DNA from 3 places in the Streptomyces sp. NPDC032721 genome. Region 3 is predicted to be linked to each of the others. Evidence: riboswitches for the same ligand, from Rfam matches in the RefSeq annotation. Region 3 holds a riboswitch; each other region holds the start of a gene.

Evidence for each region. A riboswitch is a leader RNA that binds a small molecule or an ion and turns the genes downstream of it on or off. The one in region 3 is predicted to bind cyclic di-AMP.
Region 1: it holds a riboswitch for cyclic di-AMP, as region 3 does, so the genes downstream of both, ACZ5PB_RS16385 (transglycosylase family protein) here and ACZ5PB_RS34930 (M23 family metallopeptidase) in region 3, are expected to answer to the same signal.
Region 2: it holds a riboswitch for cyclic di-AMP, as region 3 does, so the genes downstream of both, ACZ5PB_RS00460 (M23 family metallopeptidase) here and ACZ5PB_RS34930 (M23 family metallopeptidase) in region 3, are expected to answer to the same signal.

The regions. Positions count from the first base shown of each region.
Region 1 covers NZ_JBVIMX010000007.1:65,617-75,128, forward strand. Annotated here, with positions in the region: gene ACZ5PB_RS16375 (FtsB family cell division protein) at 54-530, opposite strand; gene eno (phosphopyruvate hydratase) at 695-1,981, opposite strand; gene ACZ5PB_RS16385 (transglycosylase family protein) at 2,324-3,022, opposite strand; cyclic di-AMP (ydaO/yuaA leader) riboswitch at 3,025-3,221, opposite strand; gene ACZ5PB_RS16390 (transglycosylase family protein) at 3,521-4,654, opposite strand; gene ACZ5PB_RS16395 (cytochrome P450 family protein) at 4,966-6,219, shown strand; gene ACZ5PB_RS16400 (tetratricopeptide repeat protein) at 6,206-8,575, opposite strand; gene ACZ5PB_RS16405 (tetratricopeptide repeat protein) at 8,615-9,512, opposite strand, start outside.
Region 2 covers NZ_JBVIMX010000001.1:101,110-110,621, reverse strand. Annotated here, with positions in the region: gene dxs (1-deoxy-D-xylulose-5-phosphate synthase) at 1-274, shown strand, start outside; gene ACZ5PB_RS00480 (aspartate aminotransferase family protein) at 300-1,697, shown strand; gene ACZ5PB_RS00475 (helix-turn-helix domain-containing protein) at 1,758-2,378, shown strand; gene ACZ5PB_RS00470 (DUF6126 family protein) at 2,380-2,640, shown strand; gene ACZ5PB_RS00465 (tyrosine-protein phosphatase) at 2,651-3,475, opposite strand; cyclic di-AMP (ydaO/yuaA leader) riboswitch at 3,913-4,091, shown strand; gene ACZ5PB_RS00460 (M23 family metallopeptidase) at 4,096-5,163, shown strand; gene ACZ5PB_RS00455 (SGNH/GDSL hydrolase family protein) at 5,408-6,199, shown strand; gene ACZ5PB_RS00450 (carbohydrate kinase family protein) at 6,218-7,087, opposite strand; gene ACZ5PB_RS00445 (SIMPL domain-containing protein) at 7,381-8,160, shown strand; gene ACZ5PB_RS00440 (MBL fold metallo-hydrolase) at 8,371-9,512, shown strand, end outside.
Region 3 covers NZ_JBVIMX010000021.1:145,728-155,239, forward strand. Annotated here, with positions in the region: gene ACZ5PB_RS34905 (DUF2079 domain-containing protein) at 1-515, opposite strand, end outside; gene ACZ5PB_RS34910 (MarR family winged helix-turn-helix transcriptional regulator) at 579-1,124, opposite strand; gene ACZ5PB_RS34915 (NAD(P)H-binding protein) at 1,244-2,089, shown strand; tRNA gene ACZ5PB_RS34920 (tRNA-Met) at 2,191-2,264, shown strand; gene ACZ5PB_RS34925 (PP2C family protein-serine/threonine phosphatase) at 2,448-3,653, shown strand; cyclic di-AMP (ydaO/yuaA leader) riboswitch at 3,994-4,127, shown strand; gene ACZ5PB_RS34930 (M23 family metallopeptidase) at 4,139-5,455, shown strand; gene ACZ5PB_RS34935 (PrsW family intramembrane metalloprotease) at 5,575-6,996, opposite strand; gene trmB (tRNA (guanosine(46)-N7)-methyltransferase TrmB) at 7,111-7,995, opposite strand; gene lhgO (L-2-hydroxyglutarate oxidase) at 8,105-9,310, opposite strand; gene ACZ5PB_RS34950 (MFS transporter) at 9,421-9,512, opposite strand, start outside.

The DNA.
Region 1 (9,512 bases), on a different contig from region 3:
CCGAGGGGCCGGGGAGGTCCGTACGGGTGCGGGTGGGTGCGTGCCGGGCCCGGTTACGGCTCCTGCCGGTCGGCCTCGTCGACGCCGCCCCACACGTTCGAGTACCAGGGCTGGTCGGCCGCGTCGCCCTCGCCGGGGCGGCGGGTGGCGCCGCCCGCCTCGGGGTCGTACACCGTGAAGCCGGTCTCGCCGGGCTTCACGTAGTGAAGGTGCTCGCGGGAGAGCCGCACGATGTACGCGTCGTCCTGGAGCCTGGCCTTGGCGTCGCGCAGCTGCTCGACCCGGCGCTCGGCCTCGTTCTTGGCCTGCTCGGTCTCGGCGATCTCGGTGCGCTGGGAGAAGTACTGCCGTATCGGGTACGCGAGGGCGACCACCAGCGTGCACATCACCAGGACCAGCAGGGCCGCCCGGCCGGTGAGCCGGGAGCGGCGGGCCTGACGGCGGGTCTGGGAGCGGTAGACCCGGGCGGCGGTCTGCTCGCCGAGCAGCCGCAGCCTGGTCGTCGTGGAGAACCGGTCCTTGCCTGCCACTTGCCGCCTCCCCGTCACGCGCCTACGTCCCCGGACACGGTACGGGACCGTGGCCGGGGACGTAGGGACGACTGGCCTGCCGGCCGGGGCTACGAGGAGCGATCAGCTCTGGAGGTGATCGCTCCTCGACTGGTTCAGCCTCGACTGGTCCGGCCTTGACTGGTTCAGCCCTTGAAGCGGGGGAACGCCGAGCGGCCGGCGTACACCGCGGCGTCGTCGAGGATCTCCTCGATGCGCAGCAGCTGGTTGTACTTGGCGACGCGGTCCGAGCGGGCCGGGGCGCCGGTCTTGATCTGGCCGCAGTTCACCGCGACCGCGAGGTCGGCGATGGTGACGTCCTCGGTCTCGCCGCTGCGGTGGCTCATCATGCACTTGAAGCCGTTGCGCTGGGCGAGCTCGACGGCGTCCAGCGTCTCGGTGAGCGAGCCGATCTGGTTGACCTTGACGAGCAGGGCGTTCGCGGAGTTCTCCTCGATGCCGCGGGCCAGGCGCTCCGGGTTGGTGACGAAGAGGTCGTCGCCGACGATCTGGACCTTGGAGCCCAGCTTGCCGGTGAGGACCGCCCAGCCCGCCCAGTCGTCCTCGTACAGCGGGTCCTCGATGGAGACCATCGGGTACGCGGAGACGAGCTCCTCGTAGTACTCGGTCATCTCGGCGGCCGAGCGGGACTTGCCCTCGAACTCGTACTTGCCGTCCTTGTAGAACTCGGAGGCGGCGACGTCGAGCGCGAGCGCGATCTGCTCGCCGGGGATGTAACCGGCCTGCTTGATGGCCTCGACGATGAGGTCGAGCGCGGCGCGGTTGGACTCCAGGTTCGGGGCGAAGCCGCCCTCGTCACCGAGGCCGGTGGACAGGCCCTTGGTCTTCAGCACCTTCTTGAGGGTGTGGTAGACCTCGGCACCCCAGCGAAGGGCCTCGGAGAAGGACTCCGCGCCGATCGGGGCGATCATGAACTCCTGGATGTCGACGTTGGAGTCGGCGTGCGACCCACCGTTGAGGATGTTCATCATCGGGACGGGCAGCAGGTGCGCGTTCGGACCGCCGAGGTAGCGGAACAGCGGCAGGTCGCTGGCCTCGGACGCGGCGTGCGCGACGGCGAGGGAGACGCCCAGGATGGCGTTGGCGCCCAGCGAGCCCTTGTTCTCGGTGGCGTCGAGGTCGAACATCGCCTGGTCGATCAGGCGCTGCTCGGTCGCGTCGTAGCCGACGAGCTCCGGGCCGATCTGCTCGATGACGGCGAGGACGGCCTTCTCGACACCCTTGCCCATGTAGCGGTTGGGGTCACCGTCACGAAGCTCGATGGCTTCGAAGGCACCGGTGGAGGCGCCGGACGGGACAGCAGCACGACCCGTGCTGCCGTCGTCGAGGCCGACCTCGACCTCGACCGTGGGGTTGCCTCGGGAGTCCAGGATTTCCCGGGCTACGACGACGTCGATGGACGGCACGAGCATCTCCTTATGGGATGTGACGCTTGGGGAGGCGCCGCTGGGGGCGCACGGTGCAGGGTCGCTTTCGGCCTTGCGACAAGAGCCTAACCGGACCGGAGCCATCGGCCAGCCGATCGACCGTCCCGTGGGACGAAAAGATGCCCGAATGCCTGTAATACAGGACGAAGGACCTACTGACTTCTCACTGTCCGTGATCCCTGCGTTCACCTTTTGTACGTAAGGCGTGCGTACCCCTGCGTATCGGTGGACGTAAAAGACCCCGGCCGGGCGCGTACGGGGGGAAGTCGCGCCTGGCCGGGGTCCGGCATGGGGGTCGGCGGGGGTGGGCCGCCGCCCCCACGGGGGTCAGCTCAGGTGGAGCTGCTGACCCGGGTAGATGAGGTCGGCGTTGGAAACGACGTCCTCATTCAGGTCTGCGAGGTGCTGCCAGCCGCCCTTGACGCCCTTGGCCTCGGCGATCTTCGAGAGAGTGTCGCCGGACTTGACCCTGTACTCGCCGTCACCCTTCTTGATCTGGCCGCCGGCCTTGGACTCGACCTTGGGGACCTCGACCTTGGGGGCCTGGCGGGTCTCGCTGCGGGAAGCGGGCGCCTCTTCGCGCTTCTTCTCCACCTTCGGGGCGGACTGCTTGGCGGAGCCCGAGCCGGTGCTGACGCCCGGGTCGACACCGTCGTTGCTCAGGTTGCCGGCGCCCGCGCAGGCCCAGGCACCCGGGCCCTGCATGTCGAGCAGCTTCTCGGCGGTGGCTATCTGCTGGCCCTTGGAGGCCTGGTCGGCGCGCGGGGCGTACTGGGTGCCGCCCGCGGCGGCCCAGGAGGACTGCGAGAACTGCAGACCGCCGTAGTAGCCGTTGCCGGTGTTGATGGACCAGTTGCCGCCCGACTCGCACTGGGCGACGGCGTCCCAGGTGTCGACGGAGGCGGCGGAGGCCGTGGAGGCCCCCATCAGCGGGGCGGCTACCGCGACACCGGCGACGCCGGCGTAGGCGGCGACGCGGGTGGCCTTGGACGGACGGCGGTGCTTGCCCTTGCTGAAAAGCGACATGGATATCTCCTCACCGACGCCTTCGAGGTGAGCTGTCGGGTTCGGGCTGTGAGTTCGCCCGGTCGCTTTCCCGGTCCGCATCCGTCATGACTGCGTTCCGCTCGGCGACTTCACCCCTAGCCGTTTCCGTACGTCTCTCAACGTCCGGGCCCGGCACTTACCTTGGGTCCCCCGCTCCTGCCTACGGCGCTTTACGCGACGACTGCTCCCGGGCCCCGTCGGCAGGATTCGGCGTGACGGGTACCGGTGCTCACCGGTGGCGAGCGAGGACGACCGTAAACACAGGAGTCCCCGATGTTCAAAGAGGCACATCGGGGACATCTCACCCCTCCTTGCCCTCCTCCAACCCTCGTTTACGCAGGTCAGAAGGGGCGCAGCAGGAGCTCCCGGCAGCGACACGCCAGTTGGGGCGAAGAGACTCATGTCTCACTCGCGCAGAACCGGACATTCACCCCTGAACTACCCGTGTTTTGTGACGGTTTCCGGGTTGCCGGGTGGCTATTTCTCGCCCAGTTCGAGGTGCTGGCCAGGGCGGATGAGGTCCGGGTCGTCGCCCAGCTCGGTCCGGTTGGCCTCGTAGAGCGCCGGCCACCCGCCGGGCAGCTTCGCCTCGTCGGCGATGTGCCAGAGGTTGTCACCGGGACGCACGGTGTACGTGTCCTCGACGACGGGCCCCGCAGGGGACTTGCCGCCCCCTCGGGAGGCGTGCCGTCCGGACTCGCGGTCGTCCGTCGCGGGCGGGGCGGTGGGGTCGGTGGCGGGGCCCTCGGAGGGGCTCGCCGAACCGTCCGTACCGGGAAGGGAGTTCTCGGGGGCGGGGGTGCCCCGGTGCTTGCCGCTGCCGTTGCCGTCGCCCCGGGCGGCGTCGCCGCCGGCGGAGGCGGTGGGGTCGGGGGCGGGGGTGCCGGGGGCGGGGGTGCTCGGGAGGGGCGTGCCGGGGAGGGGCGTGCTCGGAATGGTGCCGGGCACCGAGGGGTCGGCGCTCGGGTCGGTGCCGGGGGTGGCGGCCGGGTCGGTGCCGGTGGCCGGGTCGGTGCTCGGGGTGGCGCCCGTGCCCGCGTCGGCGCCCGTGCTCGGCGACACGCTGGTGCTGGGGGTCGGCTGGACCGGCTGGGCCGGCTCGATGGGCTTGGCCGGGATGGTCGACTGCGCGGGGCCGGTCGACTCGTCCGGCCGCGCGCTCTGCCCGCCGTCCGGCGTGCCGGGTCGCGCGGACCCCGCCGCGGGTGCGGACGGGTCCTTGGACCCCGTACCGGGATCGGCGGCGTCCACCCCGCCGGAACCCGACCCTCCGCCGGAAGCGGAACCGGAGCCGGCCCCACCGCCCGGCGCGAGCCCGGATATGACGGCACAACTGGGCCACGCCTGCGGCCCTTCGGCCGCCAGCACCTTGTCCGCGATCCTGATCTGCTGCGAACGACTGGCGAGGTCGGGACGCGACGCGTACGCGCCGCCCCCGTACTGGTCCCACTTCTCCTGCGAGAACTGGAGCCCGCCGTAGTACCCGTTGCCCAGGTCGGCGCTCCACATGCCGCCGCTCTCGCACTCGGCGACCCGGTCCCAGGTCCCCGCCTCGGCCGCTCCCGCGCTGGTCGCCCCGAGGAGCGGAATCGCGATTGCGGATCCGGTCACCCCGGCCGCGACGATGAGAGCGGGTGCCTGACGCGGACGACGGTGCCGACCGTTCCCGGTACGCATGCGATTGCCTTTCAGCTGACGATGACTCGGCTTCCGGCCGTAACTGCCGAGTCGCGTGTGAAGGTAGCGGCACTCGAACACCCGTCACAAGTCAATGCAGTGCAGATAACGCGAAGGTCACATTGCTGACGGAGTGTCAACTGGACGGCCCGCCGCCGATTACTCCTGCCTTACGGAATATGCCGCCCCGCCCCGGCGGACCGGCTCGGCGGGCCCCTTGTGAGCACGCCCGGTAACGTCGTGGCGTGAACACGCCGCACCCCACTCCCGAACTCTTCACCTGGGAGTTCGCCACCGATCCGTATCCCTCGTACGCCTGGCTGCGGGAGAACTCACCCGTCCACCGGACCACTCTGCCCAGCGGGGTCGAGGCATGGCTGGTCACCCGGTACGCCGACGCTCGGCAGGCGCTCGCCGACCAGCGGCTGAGCAAGAATCCGGCACACCATGCCGAGGACGCGGCGGGCAAGAGCAAGACCGGTATCCCCGGGGAGCGCAGCGCCAATCTGATGACGCATCTCCTCAACATCGACCCGCCCGACCACACCCGGCTGCGGCGGCTCGTCTCGAAGGCGTTCACCCCGCGCCGGGTGGCGGAGTTCGCGCCCCGGGTGCAGGAGCTGGCCGACGACCTCCTGGACCGGTTCGCGGCAAAGGGCGAGGCCGATCTCATCCACGAGTACGCGTTCCCGCTGCCGATCTACGCCATCTGCGATCTGCTGGGCGTCCCCCGCGAGGACCAGGACGACTTCCGCGACTGGGCGGGCATGATGATCCGGCACGGCGGCGGCCCGAGGGGCGGGGTCGCCCGGTCGGTGAAGAAGATCCGCAACTACCTCGCCGAGTTGATCCACCGCAAGCGCGAGACGCTGGGGGACGACGACTCGGCGGACGACCTGATCTCCGGTCTGATCCGGGCCAGCGACCACGGTGAGCACCTCACCGAAGAAGAAGCCGTCGCGATGTGTTTCGTGCTTCTCTTCGCGGGTTTCGAGACCACGATCAATCTGGTCGGAAACGGGGCACTCGCCCTGATGAAGAACCCCGCTCAGAAGGCCCTTCTCCAGGAAAGCCTCGAACGCGGCGAAACCGCCCTTCTCGAAACGGGTATCGAGGAACTGCTCCGTTTCGACGGGCCGGTGGAAATGGCCACGTGGCGTTATGCGACGCAGCCGCTGGAAATCGGTGGCGTGCCGATCGCCGTCGGCGATCCGGTGCTGGTCGTACTGGCCGCCGCCGACCGCGACCCGGCGAAGTTCGACGGCCCGGACGTCCTCGACCTCGCCCGCAAGGACAACCCGCACCTGGGCTACGGCCACGGCATCCACTACTGCCTGGGCGCCCCGCTCGCCAGGCTGGAGGGCCAGACCGCCCTGGCCACTCTGCTGCGCAGGCTGCCGGACCTGGAGTTGGCGGTGGCCCCGGAGGAACTGCGCTGGCGCGGCGGGCTGATCATGCGGGGGCTCCGGGTGCTGCCGGTGGCCTTCACGCCTCGTTGACCTCCTCAAGGCCCTCCAGGGCGGCACGTGCGGCGAAGTGGCCCCCGGCGGCGGCCTTGCGGAGCCATCTGCGAGCCTCCGCCGAATTCCCGTCCTGGAGGAGCAACTGCCCCCACTGGTAGGCCCCGTAGGCGCTGCCGGACTCGGCGTCCTCTCGGATGAGATCGCAGCCCTCGCTCCGGTTTCCCTCTCTGATCAGCAGCGCGCCGAGGTTGTTCTTGGAGTACGGGTGGTTCTGCTCGGCGGCCAGCCGGTAGAGGAGCACGGCTTCCGCGCGGGACGCCTTGTCCTTGCGGCGGCTGAGCAGCATCGCCAGGTTGTGCATGGACCTGGTGTCTCCGGCGAGTACGCCCACGCGGTACCAGTACTCGGCCTCTTTCGGATCGCCCGCGTCGAGGAGGAGGCCTCCCAGGTTGGCGGCGGCCTCGTCTCGGTAGTTTCCCTCGGCCGCCTGACGGTAGCGGCGCAGCGCTTCGTCCACGCTGCTGGTGCCCACCAGCATGTTGCCGAGGCGGTAGGCGGCCTCCGAGTTGCCGGCGTCCGCGGCGACGCCGAGCCATTGTTCGGCCTGGTCGCGCAGGATGAGGCCCAGCGTGCAGGCGGCCTCGTTGTCCCCCTCCTTCGCGGCCATTTCGAGGTACTTGACCGCCTCCTGCTCATGACCTGGCCCCTCGGCGAGCAGCGCGCCGAGTTCGGCGGCGGCCTCCACACTCCCGGAGTCGGCCGCCCTGCGGTACCAGTCCATGGCCCCGGTGATGTCCGACATGAACCTTCCGAGTGCGGTCATGGCGGTCAGGTCTCCGGCTTCCGCGCGCGGGCGCAGGAATGCGCAGTACCCGGCCTCCAGAGCGTCCCGGTCGACCCCATCCATGTCCGTCACTTCGGCGAGTACGTGTTCCCAGACCTCGGCGGACACCGGCTCCGCTTCGGCGGTCAGCGCCCCGTGCACCCGCCAGGTTCCGAGGTTTGGGCCCGGTACGAGCAGGCTCAGGCCGGGGACGCCGAAGTGGTCGGCGGTTGCCCAGGCGAGTGCCTCGTCGAAGGACTCCCGGGAGAGGTCGCAGTCCCTGGACGGAGCCTTCTCGTGCAGGCGTACGAGCAGGGCCTCCGGTACGGGGTGCCGTACGCCGCAGCGGAAGAGGTTCACGGCCGCCTGGACCAGGAGGCGGCCCCGGGGGTGCTTGTCGCGGTTGCCCGGGCGCTGCCACTCCTCGTCCATGAGGTGGCCGAAGGCCAGATGGGCCGGGACGCCCTCGGTTCCGTACTGCTCGCACGCCTCGCTCAGCCGGGGGTCGTACGGGGACTCCCCCGCCCGCGCGAGTTCCTGACGGCTCCAGCGCCGGTCGAGCTCGACCGTCTGCGCCATCGACAGCACGCGTTCGGTGCGGTCCTTGTAGTAGTCGTCGGCGTCCATGGTCGCGAACACCACCGCGCCGAGGGCCGTCAGCTGGGTCACCAGGTTCTGGGTCAGGCCGCGTTGACCGCGATGCCCGCTCAGTTCGTCGAGCCACAGGACGTACTTGGCCGGCCGTGGTTCGTCGGCCCCGACGGCCAGCGGGCGGAAGACGCCGAGCTGGGTCCTGAGCGTGCCGGGCAGGACGCGCAGGTCGTCACCCGGTTCGGGGGCGTACATCCGGTGTCCGTCGAGCTGGGTCACCGCGTGCCAGGCGGTGTACGAGATGCCGGAGAGCCGCTTGCCGAGGAGCAGGACGAGGCCGCCGCGCTGGAGCTTGCCGAGGAGTTCGGCGTCGCGGTCGCGCGTGACGTACGAAGGAATGGCGGGCATCGAGGGGACCTGGCGGGCGAGGCGTACGCCGAACTCGGTGGGGGCGACCGAGGCGACCGGGCGCCAGTCCTCCGGGGCGGGCGGCGGGGTGGGGTGGGAGTAGGTGTGGGAGTAGTTGTTCTGGACGGCGATGAGGTCGCCGCCGTGGAGGTCGTTGCCGGTGAGGTCGACGTAGTCGCCCTCGACCTGGTGGTGGATGGGGACGGTGTAGCCGGCACGCGTCACGGACGGGGGGACGTGGATGTCGGGGAGGTCGACACCGAAGGGCTTCTCGGGCCATTCCCGCGCGGTGTCCCGGGCATCGCCGGTGTCGTGGCTGCCTTGGGTGTCGAGCGCGTCGAGGATCCCGCGTACCTGCGCGATCCTGTCGGGGTTGGCCTCTTCGAGGTCCGACAGCCAGTCCCGCCAGTTGCCGTGCTTTTCACCGGCGTCGATGCTCGGCAATGTCAGGGCATGGGTCGTGCCCGTTCCGTCGGCCGCGTTCTCCAGCTTCCTGCGGACGAGGTCCCGCTCGGCGGACTTCGCGGCGCGCGCCAGCCTGTGCGCCAGGACATCCAACTCCGTTGCCACGCGCGCCCCCTACAGCACTAGAACGGCCCTGTTGTCAGCCTACTGAGCCGTGCTTCCCTTCAGCGCCGCACGCAGCTCCGCGAGGGTCTGGACGGCGGGCCAGTATCCGCTTTCGGCGGCCTCGGTCAGTTCTCGTACGCCGTCGGCCATCCGGCCGCGAGCGAGGTGGAGGCAGGCCAGTTCGAGTGCCGCGTGACCGTTGCCCGCTTCCGCCGCCGCACTCAGCCAGTGGTCGGCGCGCTCGCGCAGGAACCTGCCCAGCAGGATTGCCGATCTCCGGTTGCCCGCGCTCGCGGCGGACTCCAGGTAGCCGATCGCACCCGCCTCGTCGGAGCCTTGGTCGAGCAGCAGCTCGCCCAGAGCTCCGGCCGCCTCGACGCTTCCGGCGTCCGCCGCCTTGCGGTACCAGTGCTCCGCCTCCGCGGGGTCTTCCGCACCTTCCCGGAACTTGGCGAGCATGATCATGGCGTCCAGGTCTCCCGCCTTCGCGCGCGGGCGCAGGACGCTGGAGAAACGGTCCACCAGGCCGACCTGGTCGAGTCCGCTCTCCTGGGCCGCCTCTACGATCATGCGGAGCCACACCTCGTCCGGTGCGGGCAGGAGGTCGGTGGTGAGGGCGCCGTGGGCCCGATAGGTGCCCGGGGCGGTGCCCTGGACGAGCAGGCTCAGACCGGGCACACCGAAGTGGTCGCGGGTGGCCCAGGCGAGCGCTTCGTCGAGCGGCTCTGCCTGCAGAGCCGCTGATTCGGCATCGAACCACGCGTACAGGCGTTTCAGCAGGTCCCAGGAGACCGCCTCCCGTACACCGCAGCGCACCAGATCAACGGCCACCCGGACCAGGCGGTGGCCCGTTGGGTGGGCGCCGGGGGTGCTCCGGTGCTGCCATTCGTCCCGGAGGTAGTGACCGAAGGCGAGGTACGCGGCGATGCCCTCGGTC
Region 2 (9,512 bases), on a different contig from region 3:
GGTCAAGCCCGTGGACCCGGCGCTGCCGCCGCTCGCCGCGCTGCACTCCCTGGTCGCGGTGGTCGAGGACAACTCCCTTGCCAGTGGCGTCGGTTCGGCCGTAGGGCAGGCGTTGCGGGAGGCGGCCGTCGACGTGCCGCTGCGGACCTTCGGGATTCCCGAGCAGTTCCTCGCGCACGCCAAACGCAGCGAGGTGCTGGCCGACATCGGGCTCACGCCCGTGGAGATCGCCGGGCGGATCGGTGCCGCACTGGCCCCGCCGAACTCGAACTGAGCACCTGACGAAGGAGAGTTGAGGGATGACCGAGGACGCGCCCAAGGGCTTCGACCTGGCCGGGCTGCTGGCCGCGCGCGGCGGCGAGCGGTACGAGCTGCACACGCGGTATCTCAACCACCAGCTGCCGCGCATGCTGCACACCATCGGCTTCGACCGGGTCTACGAGCGGGCCGAGGGCGCGTATTTCTGGGACGCCGAGGGCAACGACTACCTCGACATGCTGGCCGGGTTCGGGGTGATGGGCCTCGGCAGGCACCACCCGGTCGTCCGCAAGGCACTGCACGACGTGCTCGACGCGTCGCTCGCGGACCTGACCCGCTTCGACTGCCAGCCGCTGCCCGGGCTGCTCGCGGAGAAGCTCCTCGCGCACAGCCCGCACCTGGACCGGGTGTTCTTCGGCAACAGCGGCACCGAGGCGGTCGAGACCGCGCTCAAGTTCGCCAGGTACGCCACCGGCAAACCGCGCGTCCTGTACTGCTCGCACGCCTTCCACGGGCTGACCACCGGATCCCTGTCGGTCAACGGCGAGAGCGGGTTCAGGGACGGGTTCGCGCCGCTGCTGCCCGACACCGCGATCGAGATGGGTGATCTGGCCGCGCTGGAACGGGAGTTGCTCCGCGGCGACGTGGCCGGTTTCGTCGTCGAGCCGATCCAGGGCAAGGGGGTGCACGAGAGCCCGCCCGGATTCCTGCGCGCCGCCCAGGAGCTGCTGCACCGGCACAAGGCACTCCTGATCGCCGACGAGGTGCAGACCGGGCTCGGGAGGACCGGGGACTTCTACGCGTACCAGCACGAGGACGGGGTGGAGCCCGACCTGGTCTGCGTCGCCAAGGCGCTCTCCGGCGGCTACGTACCCGTCGGGGCGACGCTCGGCAAGGACTGGATCTTCAAGAAGGTGTACTCGTCGATGGACCGGGTGCTGGTCCACTCCGCCAGCTTCGGGTCGAACGCCCAGGCCATGGCGGCCGGGCTCGCGGTCCTCGCCGTGATGGAGGACGAGAACGTCGTCGCCAACGCCCGGCGGACCGGCGACCTGCTCAAGGCGCGGCTCTCCGAGCTGATCGGCAGGTACGAGCTGCTGCACGACGTGCGCGGACGCGGACTCATGATCGGTATCGAGTTCGGCCGCCCACAGTCGCTCAAGCTGCGCGGCCGGTGGACCATGCTGCAGGCCGCGCGCAAGGGGCTCTTCGCGCAGATGGTCGTCGTACCGCTGCTGCAGAAGCACCGGATCCTCACCCAGGTCTCCGGCGACCACCTCGAAGTGATCAAGCTGATTCCGCCGCTGACGGTGGGGGAGGCGGAGGTCGACCGCTTCGTCGCGGCCTTCACCGCGGTGATGGACGACGCGCACACCGGCGGGGGCCTGATGTGGGACTTCAGCAGGACGCTGGTGAAGCAGGCGGTCCTCAACCGGTGACTTTTTGCCTCAGAGGCAAGTGATTTGCCTCTGAGGCAATCCGTCTGGCCCAATGTAGGTATGACGCCACGCCTCGAAGAGGCGGCCGACGGCTCCGGCGGAAGTGCCGACGAGCTGCCTTCGGTCGCCCCCCACCTGCGGGAACTCCGCCGCAACAGCGGTTTCACGCTGGAGGCCGCGGCCCGCCGCGCGGGACTCTCCCCCGCGCACCTCTCCCGGCTGGAGACCGGACAGCGCCAGCCGTCGCTGCCGATGCTGCTGGCCCTCGCACGTATCTACGGTACGACCGTTTCCGACGTACTGGGGGAGACCACCGGCGAGCGCGACGCCGTCCTGCGGGCGGGCGACATGAGCGCGCGCGAGGCCGACGGCTGGACGTACCGGCAGGCGGGCGGTTCCGGACGGGCCATGCAGGCGCTGCGGGTGCACGTTCCGCACGCGGCGCAGCAGGATCTGGTGCGGGTCCATCCCGGGGAGGAATGGCTGTACGTCCTGGAAGGGCGGCTGCGGCTGGTCCTGGGGGAGAGCGTCCACCTCCTGGACGCGGGCGACAGTGCCCACTTCGACTCGCTCACGCCGCACCGGATCACCGCGGTGAACCCGGGCGGGGCCGAGCTGCTTTTCGTCCACACACTGATGCAGAGCACCGCTGCCGGTCTCTGCCTGCCCCAGGAGTCATGAGATGGCGGAGCTCACCGAGTCACAGAACGCCGCGATGGCCGCGATCGCCAGGGCCGCCGACGAGATGGCCCGCTCCGAGACGGCCGGTGACGGCAAGAAGGCCGACTGGAACGACGGTGCCGGCCGGTCGACCGGGGTGCTCGGCTTCGTGGAGGACCGGGCCCCGCGCGGCCTGGTCCTCCGGGTCTTCCTCTATGTCGCCGTCGGGCACGTCTTCGCGGCCTTCATCTACCTGCTCTTCACGCTGGGCGGCGAGGGCTGAGCGCGAGGGGTCACGAGGTGAGGCGCTCGCGCAGCGCCTCACGGGTGGCGGGGGAGAGGCGCAGGCCCTGGGTCAGGTACGTCTCCGTGTCGCCCCAGATCTCCTCGATGCCGGTGAACGCCGCGTCGAGGTATTCCACGCGGGCGTCGAAGAGCGGCGCGAGCAGGCCCATCACCTCGTCGTTCATCGCCTCGGGGGACGTGCTGCTGCGGCGGACCTTGTAGCGGCGGTGCGGGTCGTTCGACTTGAGGTAGTCGGCGGTGATCGCCTCCCGCCGGACCCCCACCGCGAGCAGCGTCACCGCGATGGCCAGACCCGCGCGGTCCTTGCCCGCCGCGCAGTGCATCAGTGCGGGGACGCTGTCCTCGGCGAGCGCGTGCAGCACCCGGCTGTGCTCGGCGGTCCGCTCCTCGATCATCCGGCGGTACGACTCGGTCATCCGGCGGGCGGCCTTGCCGTCGTCGAGGATCTCCCGCAGCTGGTCCATGCTCCCGTCGCGCACCATCCGCCAGAACTCCGTCCCGTCGGCCGGGTCGCTGAGCGGTATGTTCACGTTCCGCACGCCGGTGAGCGCGACGTCCGGGCCTTCCAGCTTCTGGTCGGCGGCGTTGCGGAAGTCGAAGATCGTGTGCAGGCCCAGGGAGTTGAAGAACTCGGTGTCGGGGCCGGTGGCGTGCGCCAGGTGGCCGCTGCGGAACAGCCGTCCGTACCGGGTCAGCCGCCCGTCGTCGGTCGGCAGGCCGCCCACGTCACGGAAGTTCCGTACCCCGGCGAGCTCGGGCTCCGCATCGGCGGACGACGACGGGGCGGGGACCTGCGGCACCTGCTGGGTCACGAGTGCTCCTCAAGGGTCGTTCGGTGTCGCCGGTCGCGATGGCCGACGAGGGCGCGTTTCGACGATACGACATGGCCCGACATGGATACCTCGGGCAACTAATGGGGATTTGTGCGGCACTTGAGGGCTTCGGGGGCCGGACGGACCGGCGTCGTCCGACCGAATTGAGTGCTTTGGTGAATGCTGAGGCTTTTGCGTGGGCGAGGTCCGGGTGCGGAGTGAGCAGGATCATAGGGAGCCGTGGCGCCCCTGCTGCCGAGGCGTCAAATGGCAGGCCAGGTACGGAAAACGGGCAGCGGGGCAGTTGTGGGGCGACGTGAAAATCATGGAGATGAGGTGCTCGCGGGAAGGAGAAGAAGGGAACGGCTTGTTCCGGCGGCCTCCACTCGCTTACGTTCACCGTCAACCCGGGTGGACCGCCGAATCCTGCCACCGCCCGGCCATCCGCACCCATATTTCTTCGTGTGGCAGGAGCGGGGGACCCAGGTAGTACGCCGGCACCGGAAGACGCGAGTCGACCGGAACGGCTTGGGGTGAAGCCGCGCTCGACGAGAGCGCGACCGGGCATCTCCAGCCCGAACCCGACAGCTCACCTCGCAGGCGCCGGAGAGGAATCCGTCATGCCTGCAAAGGGTAAGCACCGCCGACCGAAGCCCAGTTCCTCGCTCACCCGCGGTTTCGTCGCCGCCGGTACGGGCGGTGCGGCACTGGCCCTCCCGCTGATCGGCGCCACCGGCGCGCAGGCCGCCGAACCGGCAGCTGCCCCCGCCGCCGCACCGGGCCAGGCGGCCCGGTCCGTGGCCCAGCAGGCCCCCCAGATCCAGATTCCGCAGCAGCGCACGGCGGCGCCCGAGGCCGCCCCGAAGGCAGCCCCGGCGTCCGCGCCCAAGGCCGACTCCGCGCGCCAGGCCACCCGTACGTACTCCGTGGTCACCGGCGACCACCTCTCCAAGATCGCCGCGGCCGAGAAGGTGCGCGGCGGCTGGCAGAAGCTCTACGAGGACAACCGGACCGTGGTCGGCGGCGACCCGTCGCTGATCCTCCCCGGCATGAAGCTCTCGATCGGCGCGAAGGCCCCCGGCGGCGCGGCCGCCCCGGCCGCCGGTGCGGGACAGAAGTCCGCGCCCGTCGAGCGCAAGGCCGTCGAGCGCACCGAGAAGCGCAAGGAGCAGCGGGCCGAGCAGCGCCAGCAGCGTACGGAGAAGCGCAAGGAACAGCGGGCCGAGCAGCGCACCGAGTCGCGCACCGAGCCCCGTGGGCAGTCCAGCGGTTCGGGCTCGCGCAGCGGCTTCACCGCGCCCGTGCCGTCCGGCGTCTCCACCTCGTACCGCGCCTCCGGCGGCAGCTGGTCCAGCGGTTACCACACCGGCGTCGACTTCCGGGCCTCCTCCGGCACCTCGGTCAAGGCCGTCGGCGCGGGCACCGTCGTCTCCGCCGGATGGGGCGGCGCGTACGGCAACGAGGTCGTCATCCGGCACAACGACGGCCACTACTCGCAGTACGCCCACCTGTCCGCCCTGAACGTGCGCTCCGGCCAGAGCGTCTCCGGCGGCCAGCAGATCGGCTACTCCGGCTCCACCGGCAACTCCACCGGGCCGCACCTGCACTTCGAGATCCGCACCGGCCCCGGCTACGGCTCGGACGTCGACCCGCTGAGCTACCTGCGCCAGAAGGGCGTCTCGCTCTGACGCACGGGCCGGCGTACGGGCCGACGCACCGGCCGTCGCACGGGCACTGACCCGTACGGCCCCGTGCCCGCCACCCCTTCGTTCCGCCCCCGTACCGGCCCGGTACGGGGGCGGAACGCGTGCGGCGCGAGGCCCCCCTGCGTATTCCGGGTTGAATGAATCTTGACCGGTGGCATATCTCACCCTCCGTCACCCCCTCCCTACGGTGGCGTAGGTCACTTGCGGAAGTGAAGGATGTGTCGACGTGGCAGACGATTCGAGATCATTCAGCGCAGGCACCATCGGGTCGTACGCGGCGATCGGGGACAGCTTCACCGAAGGGGTCGGCGACCCCGGGCCCGACGGCGCGTACCTCGGCTGGGCCGACCGGCTGGCCGTCCTCCTGGACGACCGGGTACCCGAGCACACCTTCCGTTACGCGAACCTTGCCGTACGGGGCAAACTCCTCGACCAGATCGTGGCCGACCAGGTCCCCAGGGCCAGGGAACTCGCCCCCGACCTGGTCAGCTTCTGTGCGGGCGGCAACGACATCATCCGGCCCGGCACCGACCCCGACGACGTGGCCGAACGGTTCGAGAAGGCCGTCGCCGACCTGACCAACGCCGTCGGCACGGTCATGGTCACCACCGGCTTCGACACCCGGGGCGTCCCGGTGCTGCGCCATCTGCGCGGCAAGGTCGCCACCTACTCGGCGCACGTACGCTCCATCGCCGACAGGTACGACTGCCCGGTCCTCGACCTGTGGTCGCTCAAGTCCGTGCAGGACCGGCGCGCCTGGGACTCCGACCGGCTGCACCTCTCGCCGGAGGGCCACACCCGGGTCGCCCTGCGGGCCGGACAGGTGCTCGGCCTGGAGATCCCCGCCGATCCGGACGAGCCGTGGCCGGTGCTGCCGCCGCGCGGCACGCTCGAAGCGCGCCGCGACAACATCCAGTGGGCGCGCGAGCACCTCGTACCGTGGATCGGACGACGGCTGCGCGGCGAGAGCTCCGGCGACCACGTGGAGGCCAAACGGCCGGACCTGATGCCTCTCTGACGGAGAGTCAGGGGGTGATCAGGGGGTGAGTTGTTCGGGGCCGATCAGGGACGTGTTCCCGTCGACGGTGCAGGCGTAGGCCCCGGCCAGCGCGCCCAGCCGGGCGCACTCCTCCAGGGGGCGGCCGGACAGCCGCCCGTACAGGAACCCGGAGACGTACGCGTCGCCCGCGCCGTTGGAGTCCACCACCGGGGCGGGCGGGACCGTCGCCGGGACGTGGCGCGGGGTGCTGCCGCCGTCGCGGGTCAGCAGGTACGAGCCGCCCGCGCCCGCCGTCGCGACCACGGCCCCGGCCCGGCCCTCGCGCAGGATCTCCCGCATCACCTCGCCGATCCGCTCGCCCGCGCCCGCCGCACTCAGGAACACCAGGTCGGCCCGGAGCGCGAACGCCCGGTGGTGGTCGGCGACACCGTCCCAGTCGTGCAGGTCCGTGGAGAGCGGAACGCCCGACTCCACGATGTCGTCGAGCAGGTGGCGGGCGAAGCCCATGATCGACACGTGTGCGTGCCGGGCGCGCCGCAGATGGGGCAGGAAGAAGTCCCGGGGCATCCGCAGGTCCTCGGGGTCACGGGCGTCGTAGAACGACATCCGGCGGCCCGCCGGATCCACCAGGTTGACGGCCCGCCTGGTGCCGGCGGCCGACACGAGGGGCTCGAAGTCGACCCCGCCCTTGGCCATCCGCTCGCGCACCTGGCCGCCGATCCAGTCGTCGCCGATGACGTCCAGGAACTTCACGTCCAGCCCCAGTGCCCGGCAGCCCAGCGCCACGTTGCCGCCGGTGTGGCCCGGCCACTCGCGGATGGGGGCCACGCCGACGGAGTCCGCGAGCGGGACGGGCAGGGCGTCGACGCGTACGACCGTGTCCACACCGCTGCCGCCGATCACCAGGACGTCGAGACCGCCGTCGCCGTCCCACTGCCCTTGCTGCACCACAGTGCTCCCCTTCCCATGCCCCTGGTCTCCCCGACGGGCCCCAGTATGCGGGGTGCGGCCGGGGCCCGTGCCCGGGCGGGAGCAGGTGTGAAAAGGCCGTGTCACCGGCCCGCGAGGTGAATTTCGGTACGGCGGTGGGAGTGGCGCGGCCAGTGGGGGGCCGGGCGGTGCTGGGATGTCCCCGCTCCGTCGCGAGCCCGCTTCCGGGCCCGCCCGTCAGCCCGTCCCCCTCGGAAGGATCCGTCACCATGTCCGTCTCCCTGCCCCTGCCCTTGTCCCGGGCGTCCCTGCCCCTGTCCCGGGCCCTGACCGTGGCCGCGCTCACCGGTGGTCTGCTGGTCAGCGCGGCGCTGCCCGCCGCGGCCCTGTCCGGTGCGGCTCCGGCAGCCCCGGCGGCGGCAGCCCGGCCCGTGCCGTCCACGGTCACCGTCACCGGGGAGGGCGCTGCCGCCGCCGCCCCCGACATGGCGATCATCAGCCTGGGCGTCGAGACCACCGCCCCCACCGCCAAGGCCGCGCTCGCCGCGCAGGCGAAGGCCTCCGAGGCACTGCTCGCCGCCGTCCGCAAGCAGGGCGTCGCCGACCGCGACGTACGTACCGAAAGCCTCTCCCTCAACGCGGTCTACCAGCAGCAGAACGCCCCGTCCAAGGTGACCGGCTACCAGGCCGGCCAGAACTTCTCGGTCCGGGTCCGCGACCTGGCCCGTACCGGCGCCGTCGTCCAGGCGGCGATGGACGCCGCGGGCGAGGCGGGCCGCATCGGCGGCATCTCCTTCGACGTGGCCGACCCCACCGCGCTGCGCACCGAGGCCCGCAAGGCCGCCCACCTGAGCGCTCGCGCCAAGGCGGAGCAGCACGCCGAGCTCAGCGGCCGCACGCTGGGCCGTCTCGTCTCGATCAGCGAGTCGGAGAGCGGGCGCCCGCGCCCGGTGGCCATGCCGCCCGGGGCGATGGCCGACGAAATGCCCGTGGCACCCGGCGAGATCCAGGACGAGGTCATGGTGACGGCGGTCTACGAGCTGGACTGACCGCCACCGGAATAGTGCCCGGAGCGGGCATAGGGCGGGGCCCCGTCACGTTCTCGTAAGGCATCCCCCGGATGCGCCGAGGGCCGCGGTGGCCACCGCCGTCCGTTCCCGGAGCGACCGCGAACGTGCGTCCTCCGGTAACGGGCCCGTGTCCCCGACGTAGCACAGGGTGCACATAATGGAATGAACGACGAACCCCTTGGAGGTGCCGTGACCACTGCGGATTCCCCGCTGAAGCCATTGCGCGAGAAGCTGCGCGGGCTGCGGACCGCGGCGTTCGGAGCCGACGCGACAGGGGAGCGGATGGAGCGCATCCGCCGTTCGCCGAACTTCGCCGACGGCGTTTTCCAGAACCCCGAGGGCACCCGGAGCAGACCCAGTTCCAGCTCCACCCGCGAGCTGCTCTCCACCTACTTCCGCAAGGAGGAGCGCGTCCTGCGTTCCCCCGACGGCACCGTCCCCGTGTACGCGACCACGCTCGCCGACACCGCCGAGCCGCCGGTCTCGGGGCTCCGCATCACCTGGATGGGCCATTCCACGGTGCTCGCCGAGATCGACGGCAGCCGGGTGCTCTTCGACCCGGTCTGGGGCGAGCGCTGCTCCCCGTTCGACTTCGCGGGCCCCAAGAGGATGCACCCGACGCCCGTACCGCTGGCCTCGCTGGGCACGGTGGACGCCGTCGTCATCTCGCACGACCACTACGACCACCTCGACATGCCCACCATCAAGGCGCTGACCAGGACGGACACCGTCTTCGCCGTACCGCTCGGCGTCGGCGCCCACCTGGAGCACTGGGGCGTACCGACGGGCCGCATCCGCGAACTCGACTGGAACGAGTCCACCGAGGTCGCCTCACTCACCCTCACCGCGACCCCCGCCCGGCACTTCTGCGGCCGCGGCCTGCGCAACCAGCAGCACACCCTCTGGGCGTCCTGGGCCGTCGCCGGACCCGAGCACCGGATCTACCACAGCGGAGACACGGGCTACTTCGAGGGCTTCCGCGACATCGGCGCCGCGCACGGCCCCTTCGACCTCACGATGATCCAGATCGGCGCCTACAGCCCGCACTGGCCGGACATCCACATGACCCCCGAGGAGGGCCTGCGCGCCCACCTCGACCTCCAGGGCGGCAGCCCGCTGGGTGTCCTGCTCCCCATCCACTGGGGCACCTTCAACCTGGCCCCGCACCCGTGGGCGGAACCGGCGGAGTGGACGAAGGACGCGGCGGCGGACGTGGAGCAGCCGGTGGCGTTCCCCTGCCCCGGGGAGCCCTTCGAGCCCGCCGGGGCGCTGCCCGACGCGCCGTGGTGGCGGAGCGTTTCCTCGCCCGTCGTACGGCACTGGCGCACGGG
Region 3 (9,512 bases):
ACGACGGACGGTGCGGCGTCCGTGAAGCAGTGCTCGGCGATTCTGCGCACCAAGGGCACTCCGGCGGCGAACAGCCCGGCCTGGGCGAGGATGAGCATGCGGGGGTCGTCCCACAGCCAGTAGAGCGGGGCCAGCAGGGCGAGTACGGGGGAGAAGTGGTCGCCCAGGAGGGAAAAGCCCGGCGGGAACTCGTGGTGCACGTTCTTGATCGGCGATCTGGGCAGTTCGAAGTGGGAGTACGCCCGGATCGCCTGGTCGAAGATCCCGAGGTCGAATCCCGTCGCCCGCAACGCCGTCCAGGACTGTAACCCCAGGCCGAGACAGAGGAGGAAGCACAACAGCGTCAGCAGCAGGCCCTGGTGCTGTGGGGGGATCCCCGCCCGCTGCGCGCGAGGGGGTGCCTGTGACTGGCCGGTGGCACCACGGTCCGTGACCGTCAGGCTCCGCCCGCCACGGCGCTGTTGCGGCAGGCCGGCGGTGGCCGGGCCGGGTATTGGGCCCCGTCGGAGTCTCATGGCGACGACGCTACGGTGCCCAGCTGCGCCAGGAACGCGCCTCTGTTGCGGCCGAGTTGGGAATCACACTTGGGGTGAGCGGCGACCGTGGTTCTGGTGGCGTGCTGTGAGCGCGTTCTGGTCAGCCACGTAACGCACCATCAGCCGGGCGAGTTCCAGGCGGTCGTGCTCGGACCAGGTGGCGGTGATCTGCTCGTAGGCGTCGCGCTGGTGGCGGCGGAAGCGGGCCATCAGGTCGCGGCCCTCGGGGCTGAGGTGCAGGACCGTGCGGCGGCCGTCCTGCTGGGAGGCGGCGCGGATCAGATAGCCGGCCGCGATGCAGTCGGACACCATCCGGCTCGCCACGGAGGGGTCCACGCTCAGGTACGAGGCGACGGCGCCGACGGTGATCTCGCGGGGGGCCGGGCCGGTCGCGGGGTCCGCCGGGTCGTCGGCCGCCGCGGGCTGCTGCTCGGACTCCAGCACGATGTTGAGGACCAGGGTCCGGCTCAGGTCCTTCTGCGAGATCGGGTTCGCGACCTCCAGGAGCGAGGACCGCCGCAGTTTCCCGAACGCCGGGCCGACGGCGTTCAGCAGGTCGTCGGCGTCGGCCCCTTCGTGCTTCTTCATGGCCGCATCGTACGCAAGCTCGGTGCGTGCCGCATATATGTGTTGAGATGCAAGTGCGTGCATGGAAGCATGTATGTGGCAGTGGTCATCGGTTAGTGGTCAGTGGATTGGGGTTTGTTGTGTCTTTTCTTGTTACTGGGGCTCGGGGCAAGGTCGCCCAGGGTGTCGTCGGGCGGCTCGCTGCCGAAAGCGGCCTTCCTGTGCGTGCGGCCAGTGCCCGGCCCGCCGAGCTGGTCGTTCCGAAGGGGGTGGAGGCCGTTGAGATGCCTCTCGGGCGGCCCGAGACCTTTGGCGCCGCGCTGGACGGCGTACGGCAGGTGTTCCTCTATCCCGAGCCCGCCGGGATCCACGAGCTGATCACGGCCGCCGAGGCGGCCGGTGTCGAGCACGTCGTGCTGCTGTCCACGTCCGCCGTGCTTGCGCCCGATGCCGAGACCCATCCGATCGCGGCCCACCACCTTGAGGTCGAGCGCGCGCTCGCCGCATCGGCGCTGCCGCACACCTTCCTGCGCCCGGACGCCTTCGCGAGCAACTCCCTCGGCTGGAGCCACCCCATCGGGCAGTCGCTGCCGGTGGCCCTCGCGTACCCGGACGCGCAGATCGCGCCCATCCATCCCTCGGACATCACCGACATCGCCGTCGACGCGCTGACCGGAGGTGCCGTCGCGGGCCGGGCGGTCGAGCTGACCGGCGCCGAGTCGCTGTCCTTCCGCGAGCAACTGGCCGTCGTCGCCGAGGAGACCGGGCGCGAGGTCACCGTCGAGCAGATCGGCCGCGCCGAGGCCGCGGCGCAGATGGGGCAGTACATGCCGGAGCGGCTCGTGGGCGCGCTGCTCGACCTGTGGGAGGCCGCGCAGGACGGCCCCGCGAAGATCGCCGACACCACCGAGAGCCTGCTCGGCCGGCCGGCGCGCAGCTATCGGCAGTGGGTGCGGGAGAACGTGGGGGCCTTCGGCGGGCGGTGATCGGAGGGGTGGTCGGTGAGGTGATCGGAGAGGGGGTCGGGGAGGTGGTCGGAAAAGTGGTCGGGGGAGCTGCTCGGATGGCGTAGGGTTGTGTTCACCGACGCGGGGTGGAGCAGCTCGGTAGCTCGCTGGGCTCATAACCCAGAGGTCGCAGGTTCAAATCCTGTCCCCGCTACTGAAGAAGTAGCAGTAGGTCTGAGGCCCGGAACTCGATTGAGTTCCGGGCCTCAGGCGTTTCCGGAGACGGAGTACGGAAGTACGGAGTGCGGCGCGGGCCGTCCCCCACATGGCCGATGCCGATTCGCCCTGCGGCGCGGCTCCGGCAAGCCTGTGTGGGGAGCGGTACCGTCCGCACCCGGTGCGGACCTGGGCAGGAGAGCAGACGGTGGCGGGGTACGGGCGCGGGATCGACGAGGTCGTGGGCGGGGTGGACCCCTCCGGGCAGAAGGGCCGCAAGAGCAGGCGGTTCGTACGGGCGCTGCCGGCGCTGATGGTCGTCGGTGGGGTCGTCTTCGACACGCTCACTCCGCCCGGCTTCACCGCGTCCCCGCTCTTCGCGGCGGCCCCGCTGGTCGCCGCCCCCTTCTTCGGGCTGGCCGCCACCGTGCTGACGGTGATCGCGTCCGCACTGGCGGTGACGGGGCTGCGCATCCGTGACGACTCGTTGCTGGTGGTGCTGTCGGTGACCGAGCTGGTGACGGTGATGACGGTGGGTGCGCTGGCCGTCTTCATCAACAGGGTCGTACGCCGTGGCGACCGGCGGCTCGCGTCGGTCCGCGTCATCGCCGAGGCCGCCCAGCGGGCCGTCGTACCCACACCGCCGGAGCGCATCGGCGGGCTCCAGATCGCGGCGCGTTACGAGGCCGCCGAGGCGGACGCGTTCATCGGCGGCGACCTCTTCGCGGTGCAGGACACGCCCCACGGGGTGCGGCTGGTCGTGGGTGACGTACGGGGCAAGGGACTTGAGGCCGTCGAGGCGGTCGCCGTGGTGGTGGGCGCGTTCCGGGAGGTGGCCGAGACGGAGAGCACGCTGGAGGGCGTCGCGCAGCGGCTGGAGCGGGCGCTGGCGCGCGAGGGCACGCGGCGGGACGGGCTGGACGCGATGGAGGGGTTCACGACGGCGGTGCTCGCCGAGATCCCGCGCGGCGAGGGCGTCGTACGCCTGGTGAACCGGGGGCACCCCGAGCCGCTGCTGCTGTTCGCCGACGGCGAGGTGGAGGTACTGACGCCGGAGGAGTTCGCGCTGCCGCTGGGGATGGGGGACCTGGGGAACTGGCCGGACCGGGCCCGGGAGTTCGCGTTCCCCGGCGGGTCGACGCTGCTCTTCTACACGGACGGGCTCTCCGAGGCGCGGAACGCCGAAGGGGTCTTCTACGACCCGGCCCTGCGGCTGCGGCGCTCGCTCTTCTCCGGCCCGGAGGCCGTGCTGGAGGCGGTGACGAGTGACGTACGGGTGCACACGGGCGGCAAGCAGACGGACGACATGGCGCTGCTCGCGGTGGGGCGGCCGGGGGAGGGGCAGCCGGAGAGGCGGCGGACCGTGGAGATCGTGAAACGGCCGTGAGGCCGACGGCTGCGGAGCTGTCGGGCCGTGGGAGTTGCCGAGCCGCGGATCCGAGGTGACTACGGGTTGTCACGGGGCGTGCGCGAAGGAGCGCGCTCCGCATAACAATTGACGATCTATCAGTTGTGGAGAGTTTGCACGCACGGGAACGGGTGTGGCCGAAGGGGTGTCAAGGGGTCTTTGGGTCGCCCTACTTGATGGGCATTTGGGAGTGATGTCCTGGCCATCGGTGCGTGCGCTGCGTTAACGATCAACAGGAACGGCTTGGAATTCCACTTGTGTGTCTATTAACGTTCGATAACGCAGCGCGGTCGTCCCAGCCGTCGTCAGAGACGGCGCCGTGCGGCGTGCGCCGAATTCCGTGAGGAAACCGGGGAACCACCAATTGGGGTGAATCGGGCCGAACCTGGCTCGTAGGAGACCTTCCTGCTCCGAACCCGTCAGCTAACCCGGTAGGCGAGAAGGAAGGAAAGGAGCGCGCCTCCGTGGCGTCCAACAGGCCTGCCCCCGAAGCCCCCACAGCCCCCGCTTTCTCGTACGGGGCGTACGGCGTCCCGAACGACACCGACGGGCCGGAGGGCAACGCTTACGGCGCCTCCTACGGCAGCGGCTACGACAACAACGGCTACGGCAGCGGTCACAGCAGCGGCTACGAGAGTGGTCCCGCCGCCACCGCGACGATGCCCGCCGTGCAGACGGTCCCGCAGCAGCGCGCCGGATTCGTGGACTTCGAGGGTCCCGCCGCGTCGACCGAGGAGTGGAACCCCACCGAGGATTCCGTCGTTCCGGTCCGCGGCAAGCACCGGGTGGCCAAGCAGCGCGGCTCCCTGGCCCGCAGCTCCACCGTGCTGGGTGTCGGCGTGATCGCAGCCGTCGGCGCCGGTGGCATCGCCACCGCGCAGGACAAGCCCGCCGTCTCCATATCCCTGCCCGACCAGATCACCGAGTCGCTCGACTCCCTCGCCGACTCCCTGCCGGACGCCAAGTCCCTGCCGGGTGTCGGCGCCCTGGTGTCGGGCTCCGGGTCCGACTCCGGCTCCGAGGAGGGTTCCGGCGAGGAGCTGATGGCAGCCGCGGCTCCGGCGGCTGCTCCGGCCGCCGCCGGTGACCAGGCCGGTGCCGGTACGGGTGCCGCTGCCGGGCAGCCGACCGGGGCGGGCGAGAGCCTGCGCGCCCGCATCCTCCAGCAGGCCGAGCAGCAGCGCTCCGCCGCCGACGAGGCGGTCCAGGAGGCGGCCCGCGCCCAGGCGGTCAAGGACGCAGCCGCCGAGGCGAAGAAGCAGCGCGACGAGGCCCACGCCAAGGCCGAGAAGGCTGCCCGCGAGAAGGCCGAGGCCGAGGAGAAGGCCAGGGCGGAGGCAGCGGCGAAGGCCGAGGCCGAGCGGCTCGCCAAGCTGGCCGCCAGCTACTCGCTGCCGACCTCGGGGTACTACCTCAGCGCCACCTTCGGACAGTCCGGCTCGATGTGGTCCTCCGGGCAGCACACGGGTCTCGACTTCGCCGCTGGGGCCGGTACGCCGGTCAAGGCCGTGCACGGTGCGACCGTCAAGTCCGCGAACTACTCCGGCAGTTACGGCTACCGCATCGTCATCGAGCTCTCCGACGGCACCGAGGTCTGGTACTGCCACCTCTCGCAGATGAACGTCTCGCCCGGCGAGAAGGTCACCACCGGCGAGGTCATCGGCAACGTCGGCGCCACCGGCAACGTGTCCGGCGCGCACCTGCACCTGGAGGTGCACACCCCGGGCGGCGACGGCATCGACCCGGCGGCCTGGCTGCGCGACAAGGGCCTGACGGTCTGACGGCCTGACGCTCCGCCCCCCCGCGTACTCCCGAACTCCGGCAGTCCTGGCGCTCACCCCCCGACGCCAGGGCTGCCGGTTCGCGTTTCAGGACAGCCCGGACGGAGGCGTCGGTCGCCTCAGCGCTTGTACGGGTTGTACGCCGCCGCGTACGCCGGGTGGTACGGCGGCGGCAGCATCCGTATTCGCCCGGTCACCTGGGCCGCGTACACCAGCGCGGGCCCCGCGATCCGCTTGCGCCGCCAGAGCTCTTCCAGCAGCTCCCGCTCCCGGGCGGTGAATTCGGCGGCGGCCCCCGGCGTCGGTACGCCGCGTCGCGCGCGGTAGCGGAGGAACGCGAGCGCGGTGGCGAACCCCTCGTACTCGGAGACGGCGCGGGCGGCGGCCGGGCCGTACGACCGGGCCGCGTACCCCTGCGCCAGCGAGCGGGCCCGCATCGAGGACAGGGCGAGCGGCTCGGCCGGGTCCAGCCAGCCGGCGGCGGCGTACGAGGGAAGCTCGGCGCCGAGCAGCCGCAGTTCGCGCTGCCGGGTCCAGATCGCCAGCCAGGTCAGGAACGCGAACACCGGCACCATGAACAGCCCGTACACCGCGTAGAAGCCGAGCGGGCCGAAGGACGCCGATCCGTTCCACAGGGCGTGCATGCCCATCGCGAGCAGCAGGCCCAGCACAGGCAGCGCGATCCGGCGGATCCGCACCCAGGCACGGGCCCGGCCCCGGCGCGCGGGGGCGAGCGCGACCAGGCCGAAGCCGATGCCGGTCAGCACCGTGAACAGCGGGTGCGCGAACGGCGACATGATCACCCGGACGAAGAAGGTGCCCGCGGTCACCGAGCCGAGACCGGAGAAGCCGTACGCCTGGTCCTCGCCGAAGGCATTGCCCAGATAGAGGATGTTCTCGGTGAAGGCGAAGCCGGTCGCGGTGAAGCCCGCGATGACGACGCCGTCGACGATCCCCGTGAAGTGCCGTCTGCGGAACAGGAAGATCAGCAGGATCGCCACGGCCTTCGCGCTCTCCTCGACGACCGGTGCGACGACGGTCGCCCCCAGTGTGTCCGCCCCGTCGGGGTCCGCGGTGGCCACGGCTATCCACTGCACGGCAAAGCTGTTGGCGGTGATCGCGACGAGCGCGGCCGCGCAGGAACCCCAGGTGAACGCGAAGACCAGGTTCCGCCACGGCCCCGGCTCGACCCGGTCCAGCCAGCGGAACGCCAGCACCAGCAACGGCACGGGGAAGACCGCGAGGCCGAGCCCGACCAGGAACCCCCGGGTACCGGTCTGTTCCCGCACGAGAGCGAGCAGGACCAGCCCGGACAGGGCGAGCAGCACGATCAGCGTCGTGGCCCGCACCGCTTTGCTGCGCCAGAGGCGGCTGGCGCGCAGCCGGTGGAGCCACCGGCCCGGGAACGTACGTCGCGGCCCGTCCTGCCAGGGCGCGGGCGCCGGCAGCGCGGTGTCGGGCCACGGCCCGGGTCCCCCGGGCGCGTGGTCCGGTACCGGCGGGGCCGGGTGCGGAGGCGGGGCTTCGTACGTCTCGTACATCCAACGACCCTAACGACTGCCACTGACAGCCGCGATGCCCTGTGGACACAGCCTGTGGACAACTCGGGACGGACTGCCGGACTGCCGAGCTGTCGGACTGTCGGGCCCGGGGCGTCAGCTCGTGCGCGGGACCCTGCGGAACATCAGGTCGTGCACCACGTGCCCCTTGTCCAGGCCCTGGCCCTCGAAGCGGGTCAGCGGCCGGAACGCGGGCCGGGGCGTGTAACCGCCGTCGGCCTGGGTGTTCTCGAAGTCCGGGTGCGCGGAGAGCACTTCGAGCATCTGCTCCGCGTAGTCCTCCCAGTCGGTCGCACAGTGCAGTACGGCGCCGGGCGCGAGCCGGGTGGCGGCCAGCGACAGGAACTCGGGCTGGATGAGGCGGCGCTTGTTGTGGCGGGCTTTGGGCCAGGGGTCGGGGAAGTACACGCGCAGACCGGCCAGGGAGTCCGTGGGGAGCATCTCGCGCAGCAGGATGATCGCGTCCCCGTTGGCGACCCGGATGTTGGAGAGGCCGTTTAGCTCGGCGAGGCGCAGGAGGTTGCCCTGGCCGGGGGTGTGGACGTCGACGGCGAGGATGCCGGTGGCCGGGTCGTCGGCGGCCATCTGGGCGGTCGCCTCGCCCATTCCGAAGCCGATCTCCAGGACGACCGGCAGGCCGTCGAACATCTCGCCCAGGTCGAGCACGCGCTGGCCGTCGATGTCGGTGCCCCGGGTCGCCCACCACTTCTTCAGCGCCTCACCCTGGCCGGTGGTGACGCGGCTGCGGCGCGGCTGGAAGCTGCGGATCCGCCGCTCGAAGTGCGAACCGGCGGGATCGGGGGACGGGCCGACGCCCTCGGGGAACATCCGCAGGTTCCGGGCACGGACGTGCGCGGCCTCGCGGTCGGCGGCGTCGCGCGCGGCGAGCTGCGAGGGGCCGGGGACGTCGGCCGGGGCAGCAGCCGATGCGGCGGCCGGCGCGGCGGCCGGCGCGGCGGGCTGTTCGGTGGGCTGGGGCATCGTGGGGTTCTCGCTGTTCTCGGACACAGTGCTTCCGATTCTACGGATGCGGGTGGGGCGGAAGTCCGAGCGCGAGGGAGCGGGGAGCAGCGCGGGGGAGCCGGGGCGGCTACGTGCTGACCGGGCGCGGCAGCGCCTCCAGGACCCGGCGTGCCACCTCGCGGCCGATCGGCAGGGAGGCCGTCGCCGCCGGGGACGGAGCGTTCAGCACGTGCACCGTGCGCGGGGCCTCGCGGATCAGGAAGTCGTCGGCGAGGGTGCCGTCGCGCAGGACCGCCTGGGCCCGGACCCCGGCCGGGGAGGGCCGCAGGTCCGTCTCGGTCACGGCGGGCAGCAGCCGCCGGACCGCCTCGGTGAACGCCCGCTTGGACAGCGAACGGTGCAGCTCGCCCGCCCCGTACCGCCAGTGCCTGCGCGCTATCCGCCACGAGCCGGGCCAGGCCAGGGTGCCCGCCACGTCCGTCGGACGCACCACTCCCCAGTCGTACCCCTCGCGGGCCAGCGCGGGCACCGCGTTCGGCCCCACGTGGACGCCGCCGCCCACTCCCCGGGTCAGGTGCACGCCGAGGAAGGGGAACGCCGGGTCCGGCACCGGGTAGACAAGACCGCGCACCAGCTCGGGCCGCGCCAGGTCGAAGTACTCGCCCCGGAACGGCACGATCCGCATGCCCGGGTCGTCGCCCGCCAGCCGTGCCACCCGGTCGCAGTGCAGCCCCGCACAGTTGACCAGCGCCTTCGCCCGGATCACCGTCCCGTCGGCGGTCCGCACCGCGACGCCGTCCGCCCGGCGGGCGATGACCTTGACCTCCGCCCCGTACCGCACCTCGGCGCCCGAGGAGCGCGCCAGCTCCTCGGTCACCCTGCCGTAGTCGCACACGCCCGTGGTGCCGACGTGGATCGCCGCGAGGCCGCGCACCTGCGGCTCGTACTCCTCGATCTGGGCGGGGCCCAGCTCGCGCACGGGGATGCCGTTCTGCCGGCCGCGCTGGACGAGGGCGTGCAGGCGCGGCAGCTCCTCGCGCTCGGTGGCGACGATCAGCTTGCCCGTCACCTCGTGCGGAATGCCGTGCTCCGCGCAGAACTTGATCATCTCGGCGGCACCGCGCACCGCGTACCGCGCCTTCAGCGAGCCCGGGCGGTAGTAGATCCCGCTGTGGATCACCCCGCTGTTGCGGCCCGTCTGGTGCCTGGCCGGGCCCGGCTCCTTCTCCAGGACGATCACCCGGGTCCCCGGCGCGGCGCGCGTGAGCGCATGCGCGGACGCCATCCCGACGATCCCGCCGCCGATCACCAGCACATCGCAGTCATGCCTCATCGCTGCCACCTCCCACCCCGAATAGTGCACTGGCCCACTGACAATGCCCGTAAACCTGGGAAGCGAGACCTCTGGTCAGAGCTTTACGGAATCACGCCGCCGGCGGGTCGCTACGCCGGCGCCACCAGCAGCGGCCTGGCCCGCTCGCGCAGCTCCGCCACCCGGGGCTCGTCCCCGTACGGCTCCAGCCGGTGCAGCAGGT